2 linked regions of the Lichenibacterium dinghuense genome follow. The protein of the gene in region 2 interacts with the protein of the main gene of each other region in a pairwise test. Links are inferred from orthologs where the notes say so. Each region holds a gene or a part of one and is shown on either strand. Other genes may lie near its edges.

Region 1 (4,205 bases), 1.5 Mb from region 2 along the record:
CGACTTCTGCCTCGACGCCGTGCGCCAGGCCGGCTTCAAGCCGGGCACCGACATCGTGCTCGCCATGGACTGCGCCGTGACGGACTGGTTCAAGGACGGCAGCTACCATTACGAGGGCGAGGGCAAGGTCCGCTCGTCGCAGGAGCAGGCCGACTACCTCGCCAAGCTCGCCGCCGACTACCCGATCGCCTCGATTGAGGACGGCATGGCCGAGGACGACTGGGCGGGCTGGAGGATCCTCACCGACAAGATCGGCGACCGCTGCCAGATCGTCGGCGACGACCTGTTCGTCACCAACACCGAGCGTCTGGCCGAGGGCATCCGCCGCGGCGTCGCCAACTCGCTGCTGGTCAAGGTCAACCAGATCGGCACGCTGACCGAGACGCTGGCCGCCGTCGAGATGGCCAAGACGGCCGGCTACACCTCTGTGATGTCCCACCGCTCGGGCGAGACCGAGGACGCGATCATCGCCGACCTCGCGGTCGCGACCAACTGCGGGCAGATCAAGACCGGCTCGCTCGCCCGCTCGGACAGACTGGCCAAGTACAACCAGCTGATCCGCATCGAGGAGCACCTGGGCTCGCAGGCCCGCTACGCCGGCCGCACGGCGCTCAAGGCGCTCGCAAAGGCCTGAGCGCCGTTCATACCGGCCCGAACCGCTCGCGGTCGTCCGCGGGCGGCGCGCCGCTGACGCGCCGCAGCGCTCGGCGCGCCAGTCGGGCCCGAAGCCGTTCCACGGCGGGTCCGACGGTGCCGAGCCGACCGAGCACCGCACCGTGCGCGGCGGCGATTTCATCACCGTAGGCGCCGCCGTCACCGCCGGGATCGCCTCAGCCCTGACGATCGTCGCGCAGCTCTGCGGCGCGGAGGCCGCGCGGGCCTGCCAGCTCTCGTCTGAATACGCGCCCGCGCCGCCCTTGGACGCCGGCACGCCCGAGATGGCGCCTGCGCCAGTTGAAGGCGCGCCTGCGGGAGCGCGAAGAGATCGCGCCCGGGTGGGCCGGGGTGGCGGGCTCAGGTTTCCCCCTTCAACCCGGCACCGTCATCGCGAGCGAAGCGACGCCGTCCAGCCCACCGGTGCAGGAAGCCGCTCGCGGGGGCCTGCGCTGCGCCGCGACTCTTCACGTCAGAATCGCTTCGCCGCGCTCGCGAAGCCGAAACAGAAAAGCCCGGCGCTTGGCCGGGCTTCCTCGCGTCACAGATGACCGCTCGCTCGCATCACACCGAAGGCTGCGGCTCCAGCCCGCCTTCCGGCCGCGGCCGGCCCTTGCCGACGTTGGGCACCGGGGAGGCGCGCGGCGGGGCGGGCTCGTCGTCCGACTCGCGGATCGGCTTGATGCCCTTGATCACGCCGCGAATCTCGTCGCCGCTCAGCGTCTCGTATTCGAGGAGACCCTGGGCCAGCGATTCGAGGTCGGCCCGCTTCGTCGTGATAATGCGGGTCGCGTCGGCGAGGCCCGACTCGACGAGGCGGCGCACCTCCGAGTCGATCTTCTGCGAGGTCGACTCCGAGATGTTGTTCTGCTTGCCCATCGAGTAGCCGAGGAACACCTCTTCCTGGTTCTCGCCGTACATCACGGTGCCGAGTTCGTCCGAGAAGCCCCAGCGGGTCACCATGGCGCGGGCCAGCTTGGTGGCCTGCTCGATGTCCGACTGGGCGCCGGAGGTGACCTTCTCCTTGCCGAAAATGATCTCTTCGGCGACGCGGCCGCCCATCAGCACGGCGAGGCGCGAAGTCATCTGCTCGTAGCTCATCGACAGCTTGTCGCGCTCGGGCAACTGCATGACCATGCCGAGGGCCCGGCCGCGCGGGATGATCGTCGCCTTGTGGACGGGATCGGTGGCCGGGACGTTCAGCGCGACCAGGGCATGGCCGCCCTCGTGGTAGGCGGTGAGCATCTTCTCCTGCTCGGTCATGACGAGGGTGCGGCGCTCGGCGCCCATCATGATCTTGTCCTTGGCATCCTCGAACTCCGTCATCGTGACGATGCGCTTGCCGCGGCGGGCCGCCATCAGCGCCGACTCGTTGACGAGGTTCATGAGATCGGCGCCCGAGAAGCCCGGGGTGCCGCGCGCCACCGTCTTGAGGTCGACGTCGGGCGACAGCGGGACCTTGCGGACGTGAACCTTGAGGATGCGCTCGCGGCCGACGACGTCCGGGTTGGGCACGGTGATCTGGCGGTCGAAGCGGCCGGGGCGCAGCAGCGCGGGGTCGAGCACGTCGGGCCGGTTCGTGGCGGCGATGAGGATGATGCCCTCGTTGGCCTCGAAGCCGTCCATCTCGACGAGGAGCTGGTTCAGCGTCTGCTCGCGCTCGTCGTTGCCGCCGCCGAGGCCCGCGCCGCGGTGCCGGCCGACCGCGTCGATCTCGTCGATGAAGATGATGCAGGGCGCGTTCTTCTTGGCCTGCTCGAACATGTCGCGGACGCGGCTCGCGCCGACGCCGACGAACATCTCGACGAAGTCGGAACCCGAGATGGTAAAGAAGGGAACGTTCGCCTCACCCGCGATGGCGCGGGCCAGCAGCGTCTTGCCGGTGCCAGGAGGGCCGACCAGCAGCACGCCGCGCGGAATGCGGCCGCCGAGGCGCTGGAACTTCTGCGGGTCGCGCAGGAACTCGACGATCTCCTGGAGATCTTCCTTGGCCTCGTCGACGCCCGCGACGTCCTCGAAGGTCACGCGGCCATGCGCCTCCGTCAGCAGCTTGGCCTTGGACTTGCCGAACCCCATGGCCTTGCCGCCGGCTCCCTGCATCTGGCGCGACATGAAGATCCACACGCCGATGAAGGCGAGCAGCGGCAGGCCGTTGACCAGCAGCGTCATCAGCCAGGAGTTGCCGTCCGACGGCGCCTTGGCGGTGATCTGGACGTTCTTCTTGTAGAGGTTCTGGACGAGCTGCGGGTCGTTGGGCGCGTAGGTCGAGAAGGCGCCGCGGCTGTCGGTGTAGTGGCCGGTGATCTCGTTGCCCGCGATGGTGACGTCGTGCACCTTGTTGGCGTCGACCTCGTTCAGCAACTGGCTGAAGGTGATGTCCTGCGCCTGCGCGCCGCGGTTGCCGGGATTCTGGAACAGCAGGACCAGCGCCACGACGAGGAGGAAGATGATCACCCAGAGGGCGAAATTCCTGAAGTTGGGGTTCATGGAGGACTCGTGTGGTGCGCTGACGGTTCGCGACGGATCGAAGATGCGGCTCCGCCCGAAGGCCACGCTGCTCTAGGATGGAATGTAGGCGGTCGGCCGGAAGTTGCCAAGGGAACCGCCCCGGACGTCCCGAGCCGGTCCATCCATCCCCGATGACGCAGGAGCTGCGCGACGCGGTCAGGACCCCAGATTCGCAGGGGTGCGCCGCGGGGGCGCCGGCGCCAGCGACAGGCGGGCCGCGCCGTCGAAGGCGACGAGGACGCCGGCCAGCGTCCGACGGAGGGGGACGCCCCGATCCGCGGCGGCCGACACGGCCTCGACGAGGCGCTCCAGGCGTTCCAGCCGCGACGGCGATCCGTCGTCGATCAGGCGGCCGAAGGCCCGCACGCGCACGGCCGTGGGCTCGCCGAGGAGGCGCGGCGCCGAATAAAGGCCCGGGCCGACGCGGGCTTCGGCGATCGCCCGCCCGGCTGCGCTCGCGAGGGCAGCCTCCGCCTCGCCCATGCGGCGCGCCAGCGTGGCGAGCCGCGGCGCGTCGAGCCCCTCCGCGGCCAGCGCCGGCATCAGGGCCCGCAGCCGTGCGCGCGCGAAGCGCGGGTCGGCGTTGGCCGGGTCGGCGACGAAGGGCCAGCCGTTCGCGCGGCAGGCCGCGACGAGGCGGGACTTCGGCACGCCGAGGAAGGGGCGGAGGTGGACCACGCCGTGGCGCGCGCCGCATGCCGCCATGCCGGCGAGTCCGGCCGGGCCCGAGCCGCGCATCAGGCGAAACAGAACGGTCTCGGCCTGGTCGTCCAGCGTGTGGGCGGTGACGATGTGAGTGGCGCCGGTGTCGCGCGCGCAGCCGACGAGCAGGCCGTAGCGGGCGTCGCGCGCCCGCTCCTGCAGGCGAGTCGCGGGCTTGGGGCCCTCCCAGGAGAGGAGGCGATGGGGCAGGCCGAGCGTCCGGGCGTCGCGGGCGACGGCTTCGGCCTCGGCGCGGGAGTCCGGGCGGAGCCCGTGGTCGACGGTGGCGACGGCGAGGGGGGGCAGGGCGGGGTCGGCGCGGGCCGCCGCGGCGGCGAAGT
Region 2 (4,188 bases):
GGGCGCGCCACCGGCCGCGACCCGCACGCGATCCTGGAGGAGGCCGCGGCCTCCGTCGCGCCCGGCGCGGACGGTGTGGCCTTCCTGCCCTACCTCATGGGCGAGCGATCCCCCGTGTGGGACGGGCGCGCCTCCGGCGCCTTCGTGGGGCTCAACCTGTTCCACACCCGCGCGCACCTCTACCGCGCCGTGCTGGAGGGCGTGACGCTGGCCCTGCGGCACAACATGGAGGCCGGCGCGAAGGGCTCGGCCGCGCTGGAGCCGCGGCTCGTCGTGGTGGGCGGCGCCGCGCGCTCAGACCTCTGGATGCAGATCATCGCCGACGTCACCGGCTACCCGGTCTGGACCATCCGGGAGAATGTCGAAGCCGCGCTCGGCGCGGCCCGCATGGCGGCGCTCGGCGTCGGGCTCGTCGCGCGCGAGGACCGCGACAGCTGGATCACCCTGGTCGAGCGCGCCGCGCCCGACCCGGCCCGGCGCGCGCGCTACGACGCGCTCTTCGCCGTCTACGCGGGCCTCTACCCGGCTTTGCGCGATTCCATGCACGCGCTGGCGGAGCTGCGCGGGCCGGTGGGGTGAAGGCCCACGTCGCTTCGCCGCGTCGTCCCGGGCGGAGCGGAGACCCGCGATCCAGCCGCGCGGCCGGGCTGAACCTCCGGAGGTGACGCCCAGTCGATCGGCTGGGCCCCGGGTCGAGCCCGGGGCGACACCGTCCCGAAGGCGACAGCTCCCGGCCTCACCCGTTCGGCGAGCCCTGCGTCTGCAGCGCCGCCGGGGGAACCGGCAGCGGCGCGGGTGCCGCGGCCGGAGGCGTCGCGGGCGGCCCCGGCAGGGTCGGCAGGGGGCTGCCGGGCTGGCCGTCCGGGTTGTTGAAGAACCGGAAGAAGTCCGAGTCGGGCGACAGCACGAGCTTGGTCCGGTCCGGCCGCAGGCTCGACACGTAGGCCTGCATGGTGCGGTAGAAGGCGAAGAACGACGGGTCGCGCCCGTAGGCCTCGGCGAAGATGCGGTTGCGCTCGGCGTCGCCGGCGCCGCGCAGCGTGTCGGCCTGGCGCTGGGCGTCGGCGCGCAGCACCGTCACGTCGCGGTCCGCCTGGGCGCGGATGGTCTGCGCCTGCTCGGAGCCCTTGGCGCGGTACTCGGCCGCCTCGCGGGCGCGCTCGCTCTTCATGCGGTCGTAGATCTTGTCCGACAGCTCGGCCGGCAGGTCGGCGCGGCGGATGCGGACGTCGTTGACAGCGACGCCGAGCCGGGCGCCCTCGGTGTTCACGAGGCCGCGGATCCGCACCATCAGCTCGGCGCGCTTGTCGCGCACGATCTGGGTCAGCGTCGCCTCGCCGAGCACCTGCCGCAGCGCCGAGTTCAGGATCGAGCCGAGCTGGTTGTTGGCCCGCGCCACCGTGCCGACCGTCTGATAGAACTTGAGCGGATCGGCGATGTGGTAGCGCAGGAAGGCGTCGACCAGGATGCGCTGGTTGTCGGAGGCCAGCACCTCGACCTGCGGCTGTTCCAGGTCGAGGATGCGGTTGTCGAGCTCGACCACGCTCTCGAAGAACGGGATCTTGGCGTGCAGGCCGGGGTCGTCGATGACGCGCACCGGCTGGCCGAAGTAGAGCACCAGCGCCCGCTGGGTCTGGTCCACCGTGAAAAGCGCCCCGCTGGCGACCACCAGGGCCAGGACGACCAGCGCCGCCGCGATGTAGCCGCCGACCCTCACGGCTTGGCCCCCGCCAGCGGGACGGGCTTGCCGTCGAGCGGCAGCACGGGCAGCACGCCGGCGCCGGTCTTGTCGATGATGGTCTTGTCGGCGCCGGCCAGGATGGACTCCATGGTTTCGATGTAGATGCGCTGCCGGGTGACGTCGGGCGCGTTCTTGTACTGGGCGTAGACCTGCTCGAAGCGCGACGCCTGGCCGGCGGCCTCCTGCACGGTCTGGGTCTTGTAACCCTCGGCCTCCTGCAGGATGGCGGCCGCGGCGCCGCGGGCCTCGGGCACGACCTTGTTGGCGTAGCCCTGGGCCTCGTTGGACAGGCGCTGCTGGTCCTGCTGCGCCGCCGTCACGTCGCGGAAGGCCGCGATGACCTGCGCGGGCGGGTCGACGGACAGGAGCTGCACCTGCAGCACCAGCACGCCGGCCTTGTAGCTGTTGAGGGTGTTCTGGATCAGCGTCTGCACCTCGGGTTCGATGGTCTTGCGGCCGGAGGTGAGGATGTACTGGATCTGCTGGCGGCCGATCACCTCGCGCATGGCCGATTCGGCCACGGCCTTCACGGTCTCGTCCGGATGGCGGAGGTTGAAGGCGTAATATTCGGGGTGCTCGGGGTCGATCTGCCAGATGACGCGGAACTTCACGTCGGCGATGTTGTCGTCGCCGGTCAGCATCAGGCTCTCGGCCAGCACGTCGGTGCTGGAGATCTGCCCGGAGCGGCTGGAGCCGGACACGAAGCCGACGTCGGTGGAGTTGCGGTCCGTGACGGCGAGCTTGATGACGTCGCCGATCGGATAGGGAAAGTTGTAGTTGAGGCCGGGCGCGGTCGTGCCCGTGTACTTGCCGAAGACGAGGTTGAGGCCGACCTCGTTGGGCGACACGGTGTAGAAGCCGCTGGCCAGCCACAGCAGGGCCGCCACGAGCACGACGGCGAGCAGGCCGAGCCCGCCGCCGACGTTCCCGGTGGGGAGAAAGCCCTTCAGGCGCTGCTGGGAGCGGCGGATGAACTCTTCGAGGTCGGGGGGCGTCTGCCCGCCGCCCCCGCCGCCGGAGCTCGGCCCCTGCCCCCAGGGTCCCGGATTGCCGGGCTTCCACGGGCCGCCACCGCCACTGTTGCTCCAGGACATCCCGTTCCTCGCCGCCGGCGGTGAACCGCCCCCGATCACGATATAGGCGTGCGGCGGCGAGGCAGCAAATGGGCGCGGTCAGGCGTCGCGGGACGGCTCAGCGCCGCCCGTAGCGGACGACCGCGAAGCCGGCCTCGTCCCGCTCGCCCCGTTCCCCCATCTCCCGCGACAGCTCGCGCCACACCGCGGGCTCGACGGCGGGGAAGAAGCTGTCGGCCGCGGGCTCCAGGTCGACCTCGGTGATCCGCAGCGCGTCGGCGAGCGGCATGGCGGCGCGGTAGATCTCCGCGCCCCCCGCCACCATCACCTCCGCGGCGCCGCGCTCGGCCGCGATCCGCTGCGCCAGCGCCAGCGCGCCCTCGACGCTCGTCGCGCCGGCGACGCCCTCGGGCAGCGCCGGCGCGGGGTCGCGCGACACGACCACGAGGTGGCGCCCCGGCAGCGGCCGCCCGAGCGAGGCGAAGGTCTTGCGCCCCATCACCACGGGCTTGCCCACGGTCTCGGCCTTGAACTGCCGCAGGTCGGAGGGGAGGCGCCAGGGCAGGCCGTCGCGGAGCCCGATGGCGCCGTTGCGGCCCACCGCGGCGATGAGGACGACGGGGACGGTCATGTCCGCTCTCCCGCCAGCCGCGCCAGCGCGTCCCCGGTCACGCGGCAGCCGGTCCAGTCGTCCATCATCTCGGCGCCGAGCCCGCGGTAGAAGTCGATCGAGGGCTCGTTCCAGTCGAGCACGCTCCACTGCAGGCGCTTCAGGCCCTCGTCCCGGCAGCGCCGCGCGAGGCGCTCCAGCAGGGCGCGGCCGAGCCCGCGGCCGCGATGCTCGGGGCGCACGTAGAGGTCTTCGAGGTAGATGCCGTGGCGGCCCTCGAAGGTCGAGAAGTTGTAGAACCACAGCGCCAGCCCGGCCCCCTGCCCGTCCAATTCCGCGATGTCGCAGAAGGCGCGCGGCGCGTCGCCGAACAGCGCCGCCGCGAAGTCCCCGGGCGTCGAGCGGACTTCGTGGGCGAGGCGCTCGTAGGCGGCGAGCTCCAGCACCAGGGCGTGGATCAGGGCGGCGTCGGCGGGCGCGGCGGGGCGGGTGCTGATGGTCATGGCGTCGCAACAGCAGCCGGCGGGGCGGCCGTCAAGCGGCGCTCACACCGCCACCGGGGCCTTGATGGCCGGCCAGGGATCGTAGTCCGCGAAGCCGATGTCCTCGTAGCGGAAGGCGAAGAGGTCGCGCACCTCCGGGTTCAGCACGAGGCGCGGCAGGGCGCGGGGCGTCCGGCCGAGCTGCTCGCGCACCTGGTCGACGTGGTTGGAATAGATGTGCGCGTCGCCGAGCGTGTGCACGAAGGTGCCGGGCTCGTAGCC

Evidence for each region.
Region 1: the proteins of hflK (region 2) and ftsH interact in binary tests that used the Escherichia coli proteins (3 or more experiments, as listed by UniProt). The link is inferred for Lichenibacterium dinghuense from one-to-one orthologs.

Annotation. Positions count from the first base shown.
Region 1 is NZ_JAJLMN010000001.1:5,162,876-5,167,080, forward strand. Bases 681-3,664 are described here. They hold ftsH (ATP-dependent zinc metalloprotease FtsH), read right to left. Parts: upstream 3,142-3,664; coding sequence 1,219-3,141; downstream 681-1,218. Other genes in these bases: tilS (tRNA lysidine(34) synthetase TilS), read right to left, coding at 3,319-3,664. Also shown: eno (phosphopyruvate hydratase), read left to right, coding at 1-634; more of tilS, read right to left, coding at 3,665-4,205. UniProt on the Escherichia coli protein: Acts as a processive, ATP-dependent zinc metallopeptidase for both cytoplasmic and membrane proteins. Plays a role in the quality control of integral membrane proteins.
Region 2 is NZ_JAJLMN010000001.1:3,674,099-3,678,286, reverse strand. Bases 775-3,627 are described here. They hold hflK (FtsH protease activity modulator HflK), read right to left. Parts: upstream 2,836-3,627; coding sequence 1,714-2,835; downstream 775-1,713. Other genes in these bases: L7N97_RS17545 (GNAT family N-acetyltransferase), read right to left, coding at 3,442-3,627; L7N97_RS17550 (dihydrofolate reductase), read right to left, coding at 2,933-3,445; hflC (protease modulator HflC), read right to left, coding at 775-1,717. Also shown: L7N97_RS17565 (FGGY-family carbohydrate kinase), read left to right, coding at 1-579; more of hflC, read right to left, coding at 737-774; more of L7N97_RS17545, read right to left, coding at 3,628-3,927; L7N97_RS17540 (thymidylate synthase), read right to left, coding at 3,970-4,188.